One region of the Lysinibacillus sp. NPDC059133 genome, then DNA from elsewhere that is predicted to be linked to it. Evidence: riboswitches for the same ligand, from Rfam matches in the RefSeq annotation. Region 1 holds a riboswitch; the other holds the start of a gene.
What was found. Region 1 has a riboswitch for magnesium ahead of ACFXN8_RS20835 (MgtC/SapB family protein). Riboswitches for the same ligand answer to the same signal wherever they lie in the genome.
Positions count from the first base shown of each region.

Region 1 (5,555 bases):
AAACGGAGTAGAAATTTGCGGTTGTTTACGAAAAAAATTTTCTCAAACAAAACAGATAAAGAGCTTTCGTAATACTTTACTCTAATCAATTATGCCTCGGCATAATCTCGTAGCTCACATATTACCAAAAAGATTCCAGTAAACTTTGCTCCGTAACGAAAGTAGAGAGACAAAAAGCAATTGCCCCTCTCCACTCTATGTATTTTCATCGATTTTTGTATTGATCCTATTTAGATTTTTTGTTCAGCAGTTTTAAATAAAAAAACTTACGTATTCTGAAAAGGGCTTAACAACTGTTACAGAGGCTATTGATTATCGTAAATTACAAATTTATAAATTTTAAATTCGAAAAATCTCTACCCCACAATTTGATTAAGTAAAAATTGTAAGCATAAAAATATGGCTCATCAAATAGAGGATTTACAAGACCCTGGAGCGAGCCAGTAGGCGAGGGAAGGGTAAAGAGGAATTACGTCTCTGTGATACGCATTCGTAGCCAATATCATTTTGCCCCAAGTGGCTAATCGGACCCCCAGACGGAACAGAAATCCTCCCATGTTATGATGATGCACCGAAAATACACTATTTCCCTGATACCATTTTTTAAGGTTTTTTCTTTTGAACAGTTGTTGACAACCAAAATTATTCGGAGTACAATTCACTTGAAAACTATATGTCCTCGTTAGGTGAGGCTCCTATGCAAACATAGGCCACTGCCCAGAAATATCGAAAGATACCCATGGGTAGAACAGGAATTGCCGAATTAAGGCTTTTCTTAAGGTGGCTAAGAAATGATGTCATTTCTTTACGGTGTATAGTGCTAAAACTCGATTAAGGGGAAACGAACGTACTTTTTTTGTTTTTTTGTGCGCTTTTCACCCCCTCTAAATCGTTAGAGGGGGTTTTATTTTATTTGACTATAAAAGGGGGAACATGTGATGGATAGTTATTCGATATGGCATTTCATATTTTTAAATAATTCGAATATGGCAAAAGGCAGCGTTTTTGCGTTCAGTCCGCATATGTCCCTTACTTCAAAAACCCAATTATGAATTTTTTCGCAAATTGGCGTTTACCAAGATAGGTTTATTTGATGTGTACGTCGAACAAGATACATTCTAAGCAAGAAGCTCCCTTTTTTACGGGAGCTTTTTTATATTATTTTTATTTTAGTGGCATTCTATAAAAAGAACTGAAGAGGTGATTGACGATGATAATGACAGTAGAAATGATAATCAAGTTAAGCCTAGCTTTACTATTCGGATTATTGATTGGGATTGATAGACAGATTAAACAAAAACAACTTGGCATGAGACCTAGTATGGTCATCTGTATTGCCAGCTGTTTATTAACCATTGTCTCCATAGAAGCATTCGGAAAATTTGGAGGTGCCAACCATCCGAATATGGATCCGATGAGACTTGCTGCGCAGATTGTAAGTGGAGTTGGTTTCATTGGTGCTGGTGTTATTTTACGAAGAAGTAACGAGGTGATTTCTGGTCTTACTTCCGCTGCGCTAATCTGGTCAGCTTCTGCCCTTGGAATTTCTATCGGGGCGGGGTTTTATATAGAGGCAACATGTGCTGTCATCCTTTTGATAGTGGCAGTCAACATTGTGCCCTTTTTTATTAAAACATTAGGTTTATCAACACTTAACCGACAGGATATTTCATTAAAGATTATCGTGGAATCGAATTATCGTATGACAGAATTAATTAAAATGATTAAGCATAGAGGGCAAAATGGATCTTCCAAAAAATACGAGTATAAAATTCGGCATTTCAAGCTCAAAGATATTGATAACGATCACCAATTAATTGACTTAATTCTTTCGGTACCAGAAGACCAATATACGACGGAGATTTATTATTATGTCAAAAAGATTGATCACGTCCTGAGTGTCGAAATTGAGAATTTGTAATAGAAAGGAGCGTCAATAATGATTAGACTACATCAATATAAATATAAAGAAGAGTACACATACTACATGTTGCAATCTTTAAAGTCTGGAAAAAAAGATTCTTTTCGAAAGGATTTTCTAGATTTACACCCTATGGATCAAGCAACATTTTTTATAGAACTTAGTGAGGAAAGACGCTTCACAATTTATTCATTTTTAACTCCTTGTGAATTTGGAGAAATTTTTAGCGAGTTAGAACCATCTTTACAGAAAAAGTGTATTTTGGAGCTTGACCGTCCATTTGCAGTGGAGATGTTAAATGAATTACCTTCAGATGACGCTACCGATTTTTTGGGGCTACTATCATATAAAGAAGCTGATTATTATTTAGCGCAAATGGAAAAAGATGAAGCCGATGATATTAAGCAATTACTTCAATACAAAAAAGGGTCAGTGGGAGCCTTGATGACAACAGACGTAGTAATAGTTGCAAAAGATGATTTAGTAATTGATGTGTTTGAACGTCTAAAGCATAGCGAAGTAGATGCAGAAACTTTTTATTACTTATACGTTACAGATTCCAATAAACAATTGCTTGGTGTCATATCATTACGAGAGCTTATCATTTCCCCATCAGAGAGTCGAATGGGTGAAATTATGAACTCTGGAATCATTTCAGTGACTGCCAACACAGACCAATCTGAGGTCTTCCAAATCATACGCAAATATGGTCTTTTAGCAGTCCCTGTTGTAACAGAGAACTTTCAACTCCTTGGAATCGTTACTTTTGATGATGTGCTGACTAATCTATAAAGCTATTGATATTGTATATTTTTCACAGCAACTCATATCAAAGAGAAGTAACTGTTTAAATTAGTTTTAAACAGTTACTTCCTCGAAACTAATTATTATTTTTTAAAAAGCTTTCTACTCTATTCACTAATTCTTCCCTATTGTAAGAATTATAAAGCGCGCTAGCTAAACGGACTGGGTCCCCAAAGAAAAAGCGCTCATACAGTGTTTGTCTTGTACCGAAGCTACTCATCGTTAAATCCCAAGCTAGGCGGAATTTTTTGACGCGCTCCTCTCCACCATCTTGAAAAGATTGTAAATAGTGTTCAAGATCGCCGTCATCCGCAGTAAATGCTTTTTCACTTGGAATGGACATTAGTCCACTTGCGCCAAGTAGCTGGATAATTTCTGTAAAGGTCGGATACACTTTAGGGAAAACCTGAATAGCTACTTGTACTGTTGGAAGGTCAGGTCTTATAAAACCAAAAGCATCTTTTTTTGCTTCTATTTCAGACTTTAACAGTAAGGCTTTCATCGTTTCTAATGTCACGATGATATCAACTACCTTTTGCTGTACATGTTGGTATTCGCCGATATTTATCGTATTTATAATTGACTGTACAACACCTAAGACAAATTCAGTTTTGGCAATTTGTCGTGTAAGAACTTGGTGTAAACCATGTGTTTGAAAACCACTTACGTTCAAAAAGTTATTGGCAACTTCCACATTCTCATAATAAAAGACGCGTTCCCACGGTACTACAACATTATCAAATACAACGATTGCATCCATTTCCTCGTAACGACTACTTAATGGATAATCAAAAGCCGATTCTCCTCCGACAAATGATTGCCTACATAAAAACTTTAAACCTTTTGTATTACTTGGTATTGAGAAAGAATAGCCTTTTCCTTCATCAAAACCATTTGTTGATATAACAAGGAGTTCATCTGTAATTCCTCCCTGTGTCGCTAGTAATCTCGCACCTTTAATGACTAACCCCTCGCTCGTTTTATCGACAATCTTAGCTGCAATTGTAACCTCTTCATCTTCAAAATAAAATTTTTGACGGTTTACTTGTGGCTCGATAAATGTATGTGTCATAGTCAAATCATTCTCTCGAGCATACTCATAAAATTTTAACAAATGCTGAGGGAAACAATTTGGCTTATCTTTCAAATATTCTGCAACCGATGCTAGAGCCATTAATGTCGTATTCATGTAATCCGGGCTTCTCCCCATAAGGCCATTATTGGATAATGCCCACTCACGTATTGCATTACGTCTTTTCACGAGATCTTCGACTGTCACCGCTTGAAGGAAAGACATACCTACACGGTTATTACTCGTTGGTGAAACATATGTCATCTTTTCAACCAATGCCTCTTCATTTTGTAAATCAAAAAGCCTTGCCTGACTCTGCATTACTCCCTTAAATGCTGGATGCTCCGACACCTTCCCTGTGACAACTTTCCCATCAATTGAAATATATGTTTGTAAAGCGTCAATACGGTCGATATATTGCTTTCCTGTAATTACTGGCATGCAGTCACCCCTAAACGTTACAAATGTTTTTTATACTTATTTAGTATATGACATTCCCTAAAATAGGTTCCGCTTCAGCAAGCTGTATTATAGCAACCCCTCATAATTCACAAACTGTACTACTTTATAAATACAGTTAAAAACTGCCTTCATTGCACGATTTTTCAGTTATTTTAGAGAAAAACGGTTTCAATCAGCACTTTTTTAACAAGTTCATTTTTGCGACACATTCACAAAAAAGTCTCCTTCGACTAGTACAGAATTTCTAGATTTTTTATTTATGCAGGTGTAAGATAGCTTCGAAACTAAAAACGAAAACATCTTTTTTATTAAAGGAGAATATATATGAATAAACAAATCATCTCGTACGTGGCGCAAATGGAAGCTGCTTTAATGAGCAAAATGGAGGACCATAATGAAGAAAATCTTTTATTTTCTATTGCTTCAGATATGATCGCCAAAGAAAAAGATCAATTTAAAAATGTGTGCCAAGCATATGAAGTAGTTAAACATCACTTAGTTGGCATTCACTAATCAAAAAGGTCGCACAACAAAACCCGATCAATTCGAATTGATCGGGTTTTGTATTTTACTGTGCATATGGTAGGACCATTTGGTCGAATGTTGTTATTGATTACTTTTTCTGCCCCTCATACTATCCTCTTTTACTTATCTAAGTAATCATATGGCGAGATACCGTCCATTCCAATCAATGGATGGATATATGATTCCGTTTCTACCGTTAGCTTGAAATCAATGGCTTGTTTTTCATTTTGTAAATCTTCGTTTAATGGAATCGTTTCTAATTCTACAATTTCCTCTGCATTATCCATTGGATTGAGCCTTGCACGTAGAGACGTGAAGCGCTGTAAATCATCCGTACGCTGTAAACCATCAGCTAGCACATCAGGCTCACCACATAAAATTAAGAAATTTTTTGCACGCGTAATACCTGTATATAACAAATTACGACGCAACATTTTAGAATAGCCTCGTACGACCGGCATAATAACCGTTTGGAACTCAGAGCCTTGCGATTTATGAATAGAACAACAGTAGGCAAGTGTCAATTGATTGAGGTCAGTACGTTGATAAGTTACTTCAATACCGTCGAATGATACAACAAGCAAATCTTGTTTCTCAATTGTTTCCTTTGCCTTAATAATACTGATTACCTCACCCATATCACCATTAAAAACATTACTTTCTGGTTGATTGACAAGTTGTAAGACTTTATCCTTTATACGATATGTGACATCCCCAAAGACGAGCTCTTTTCTAGTACCAGTATCGTTTGGATTAATAAGCTCCTGGATC
Region 1 is NZ_JBHZDH010000051.1:4,162-9,716, reverse strand. It holds M-box (ykoK) riboswitch at 672-845, shown strand; gene ACFXN8_RS20835 (MgtC/SapB family protein) at 1,217-1,921, shown strand; gene ACFXN8_RS20830 (magnesium transporter) at 1,940-2,713, shown strand; gene hpaB (4-hydroxyphenylacetate 3-monooxygenase, oxygenase component) at 2,802-4,238, opposite strand; gene ACFXN8_RS20820 (hypothetical protein) at 4,584-4,772, shown strand; gene recD2 (SF1B family DNA helicase RecD2) at 4,904-5,555, opposite strand, start outside.

Region 2 (5,555 bases), on a different contig from region 1:
AAATGTGTTTTTTGTTCTTTTTAGACTAAAAAAGAATGCTGCCCCTCAAACCTTCCCTACATCCCCATTTCCAACATTACCTTTTGGAATACTAGTTTCCTCACCATACTTGATTAGAGTCGCTTTAATTTGTAAAACAATGTTTATTGTTTTGTTACTAGGTACATAACTATCCGATGTTTTTTCTATGTACTTATTAAGAGCTGCTTCTTAGGGTTTAAGTATAAAAATAGAAGTGTTGAAGATAAATGGTCTTTTTGTAATGCAAAATTAGGGAATAAATAAGTGGATTCTAATATATCATCTAAAATATTTTTAAATTCTTTAATGACTTTATATGCAAATATTTCTTCTCGCTGATTAAAGGTAGTTTTTTCTCAGGAGGATATTTATCTCTATAACTGAATCTTTTAATTACAATTGTTATAAAGATCTTTTCATTATTTGAAAAGAAAATTGTTAAAAAGTTTCTTGTATTTTCAATAAATAATGATATCTTTTTATACACAGGTGTATTGATATTGAATGGAATCGTAGAATTTTCAACATTCCGAATATTGGAAATTCCGAAAAAGACTCCCTTTATATAAAAAAATACCATTTCTACTCGGTTATTCGTATATTCTACCTTTGGATTATTATCCATATTAAGTAGATTTTGTTACTAAATATAAGTTTGGCATGTTAAGGGTTCAACAAATTTTAATTTTTCAAAAACTATTTTATAGATTAGCTTGTTTCATAACATTTAAATATATATAAAAATTCATGATTTTAACCCACGAAGAATATATTTTTCGGAAGGTTTTTACTAATTCGGGATCGAATTGATTTCCCTTCCTTTCAATAATTCGATTATATGCTTCTTTTGGATCTATTGCTTTTCGATACGACCTCGTAGAAGTCATTGAATCAAATGCATCTGCAATAGAGACAATTCTTGCACTTAAAGGTATCTCGCTTCTTTTTAAACCATCAGGATACCCACTACCATTCCACTTTTCATGGTGTGAACGAATAATAGAAAAGTCGACATCGATGGAAGGAAACATTTTTAATAAATCTACGCCTATTTGAGGGTGCGTCTTTATCACATCATATTCTTTTTGAGTGAGAGGATAGGTTGTTTTATTTAATATTTCATTTGGAATCCCTATTTTACCTATATCATGTAGTAAACATGAATTAAAAAGTTTGTTAAGGGCATCTTGATCATATCGTTTTGTTTCTTTAGCTAAAATCGTGGCATATACAGCCACCCTTTCACTATGTTCCTTTGTATATGTATCCTGTAACCTTAAAAGATCTTTTATCAAGATATTCATCAAGATATTCATCTCCTTTAACTATTTAAATATAAAAAAATGTTATCAAACCCAAACCAATATTTCATTTCAAAAAATACCTCACAATCGGAATAATTTGAAATGTACCAAATGAATTTTGTTAACTAAGGAAGGAATACAATAGTGCGCTTACTTTTGAATAAAAACTTACTCAGACAACTACAATTTTTAGAGAAATTATATGAAAGGGATGGATGGATTACTTTGAGTGTGATAGCTCAAGCACTCAATTGCTCTGAAAGAGTTCTACGTGATGACATTAAGTTAATAAATACAGAATTTAAACCCTTTCAAATTCAAACATCTCAAAATGGTGTTATGCTTACCTATCCAAATCATTATTCTGCAGATTTTATTTATCAAAAGGTATTATCTTTAAGTCCAGAATTTTTGTTCCTCGAACGCATATTTTTTGAAGAGAAATACGACATTGAAACCATAGCAAATGAGTTATTTCTAAGCTCTTCCACTATGAGACGGATTATTGCTAAATTGAATACTTTTTTAAATAAGTATGAAATACAAATCGTAACAAACCCTTGTAAAATAATTGGGAACGAACAAAATATTAGATCTATTATGGTTCATTTTTTTTATGAGAAGTATGGTGTAACTTATACCCCATTTGAAGACACACAAATCAAAGTATTGGATAAATTATTCCTCCATGTAATGCAAGCAAATCATATTCAACCTAATTTCCCAGACTTAATTAGAATTAAAAATTGGACAATGGTAAATGTGATTCGATTAAAGAATCATCACAAGAAAATTGTTCCAGAACATTTTCCAAATCATTTAGATCTAAGCATTTTTGATAACACATTGTTTTGTGAATGGTTTAAAGACACTTTTAATCTTGAATTTAACAAAGAAACTGTTCAACAGCTCTTTTCTGCTTTACTTAATAATCAATATGCCTTCAACTACGAAACATTAGAAAGAATGATTCAACAAAAAATAAATAAAGCATGGATAATTGTCCCTAAAATCGACTCTTTTTTGCATTGTCTCGCAACCAAATTAAATATACCCATTCAAAATAAAGAAAAAGAAAAGATAATTTTGGAATTATATAATTTGCAAACCATGAATTATGGTCGAAGTTTTATTTTAAATGATAAAAGACGTTTATTTTCAGAACGTTTTTCTCATGAATTTTCATACTTTGTATTGTTTTTAAAAGAGGAGCTAACGAAATTTCAATTTCATAAGGAATTTAAATGGACTTCGAATTTTTTTACGGAAACGTTATACATATTGATTATAAATTGGGGACACTTATTGAGTGCATTAAAAAGTAAAGTTCCGATACTTCATGTAGGAATATTTTGTGATGCAGACATAGAACACACTGAGTTCATACAAAATATAATGGTATATCAATTTGGACATTTAATTAAGCCATTTATAATTGAGGAATTAAATCTAAGTACTTTCAGAGAGGTTTCCAAAAATTATGACTTAATTATCACGAATATTTCAGGGTTAAAAGATATATCCGCTCCTTTAATTTGCGTTAATACAATTCCTTTGTCACATGATCTGAATAAAGTACAAAAAGAAATTTTCACTTTAATTCATTTGAAACTTTCTAAAGAGTTTGAATAAGTAAGTGATTTAAGAGTTCCTTTTGTGTAATGTAAGCCAACAAAGGAACTTATTGATTTATTTTTCATTTAATCAGAGTTACAGAAATCAGCAATTCTAACATCTGATAGCTAAAAAAATCCTGTGATATACAGAATCTTTTCGTGTTTAGCAGACGGTATATATTTAAATAGGAGACAAAGTCATAAAAAAATGAATCCAATTCAATAGCTACTTAAGACAGAGATACTAATGTGTAAAAATATTAAATCATTTATAAAAACATTGACTTTTCAAAGATATTCTTATAGAGTGAAATTTCAAACAAAACATCCTCGTTAGGTGAGGCTCCTGTGTAGGAGATATGCTACTGCCCAAAAATGTCGAAAGACGCCAATGGGTCAACAGAAACCATCGACATAAGGTGGTTTTTAATGTAGCTGGCTTTGTCCTATGCCACACAGTGCTAAAGCTCTACGAATGGAGGAGCACATTTGCTACATTTATTTGTAGTGCAATCAATGTAGGTTTATAGTACCGTGTAAACACCTTCATTCGTTATGAAGGTGTTTTATTTTTCTGTGAGGTGAGGAAAATGGATGACTATTCAGAACCAAACTCGAAATGTTATAAAAATGAACTAAATACAAAGAATATTTATGAGGAATTTTAAATTATCTTTCTTAACTATTGCTTTATCGTTGAGAGGAATTTTGTTTTTGTTTCTCAATTAAGGAGTGGTTAAAATGATTAAAAACATGACAGAAAACCAAATAACTCTTCAAATTTTCAAGTCATTAAAAGAAGGGAAACAGAAAGAATTTCAAGCAATATTAAAGGAACTCCAACCTTATGATATTGCACGGATTTTTGAGGGGTTACCAGAAAAACATCATACACGTTTCTTATTGTTTCTTACTTCTGTACAAATCGCTGAACTCATTCAAGAGCTTGAAAAGGTACTCCAATTAAAAGTTCTTAATAAATTAGGGATTGAAAAATCAGGACAGGTAATGAATTTAATGGATAATGATGATTTAGCTTCATTATTAGAAAACCTATCTCCTGATAAAATTGAAGAACTTCTTTCAGGTATGAAACAAGAAGAATCAAAAATTGTTCAAAATATCATGAACTACCCCCCTGAAACTGCAGGACGAATAATGACAAACCGTTTTGTGTGGATTCCTCAACACTTTACTATTCGAGAATCAATTGATAAACTCAAAATTTTTGCAGAGTTCTCAGAAACGATTAACTATTTATATGTAATTGATAATGATAAAAAATTAGTAGGTGTTGTATCCTATCGGGATTTAATCATAAGTAATGAATTTGAAAAAATTCAGGATATTATGTATAGCAGAGTAATCTCCGTTTCTGCTGAAACGGATCAGGAAGAAGTTGCTCGTGCAATAGAACGTTATGATTTTTTATCAATTCCTGTTGTAGAAAAAAATAATGAATTAGTAGGAATTGTAACAGTTGACGATATTATTGACGTTGTGATCAAGGAAGCAAATGAAGATATTGAAAAACTTTCGGCATCTGGTAAAGCCATTGATTTTGACACGAAGGCACTCGTGGCTGCATATCGCCGACTTCCCTGGCTTATTTTACTTTTATTTATCGGATTAGTTTCAGGGACCATTATTAGTGGTTTTGAGGAAACATTATCCAAAGTTGTTGCACTTGCCTTCTTTATGCCGATGATTGCTGGGATGACTGGAAATACAGGCACTCAATCGTTAGCTGTTGTTGTAAGAGGTCTAATCACTACAGATACAAATAAAAGAGTAGTTTTTAAACTTATTATTAGGGAACTTAAAGTTGGATTGATTATTGGCATTACCTGTGGAATATTAATCTCGATTATAGCCTATATTTGGCAGGGAAATCCGATTTTAGGTTTAGTTGTTGGTAGTTCATTAGTTGTGACTCTAATTATTGGGACTTTAGCCGGGACCATTATCCCACTAATATTATATAAATTCAACATCGATCCGGCAGTGGCCTCGGGTCCATTAATTACAACACTAAATGATATACTATCCTTACTTATTTACTTTGGCATTGCAACAATGTTTATTTCAAAATTGATGTAGAAAATTCACTGCTCTCCTGGTGGTATTCTTTAAGCTTTATCAAGATTTGTTAAGCAAATGGGTGACTATAACTCAAAAAGGACTGCCTAGCTTCAAGAACCTTAAATAGAATAGCGCTTGATTTTCAACAATCAAGCACTATTTTTGAATAAACCTTAGATTTAAAACGACTTTATTGTTATTAGTGAAGTATCTTATATTGAAAATTAAACTACTATATTTTAACCCCGTCCTAAAATTAGAACGGGGTTATACATGTTTTTTAGGTTTTTAAATAACTTTATTGTCTTTTTACATAAAGGACATTTAAAAAGTAACTCACAAAAAAATTTCATGAATTTTGAACAAGTAAAGAATAAAAAGAAAGTGTTAACTGAAAAATCAATAAATGTAATTTATACGTCAAGTGGCAATGTCAACAGCTTTCGGTGTAAGATGCAAAACGTAAATAGAGGGATTTTCCATCAAAATAATCTTGTGATTTCAAAGTTATTGTTAAATGTCTTTTTAAAAA
Region 2 is NZ_JBHZDH010000024.1:38,627-44,181, forward strand. It holds gene ACFXN8_RS14110 (HD-GYP domain-containing protein) at 723-1,325, opposite strand; gene ACFXN8_RS14115 (AcpB/EbpR/MafR family transcriptional regulator) at 1,470-2,957, shown strand; M-box (ykoK) riboswitch at 3,264-3,429, shown strand; gene mgtE (magnesium transporter) at 3,683-5,041, shown strand.
Region 2: it holds a riboswitch for magnesium, as region 1 does, so the genes downstream of both, mgtE (magnesium transporter) here and ACFXN8_RS20835 (MgtC/SapB family protein) in region 1, are expected to answer to the same signal.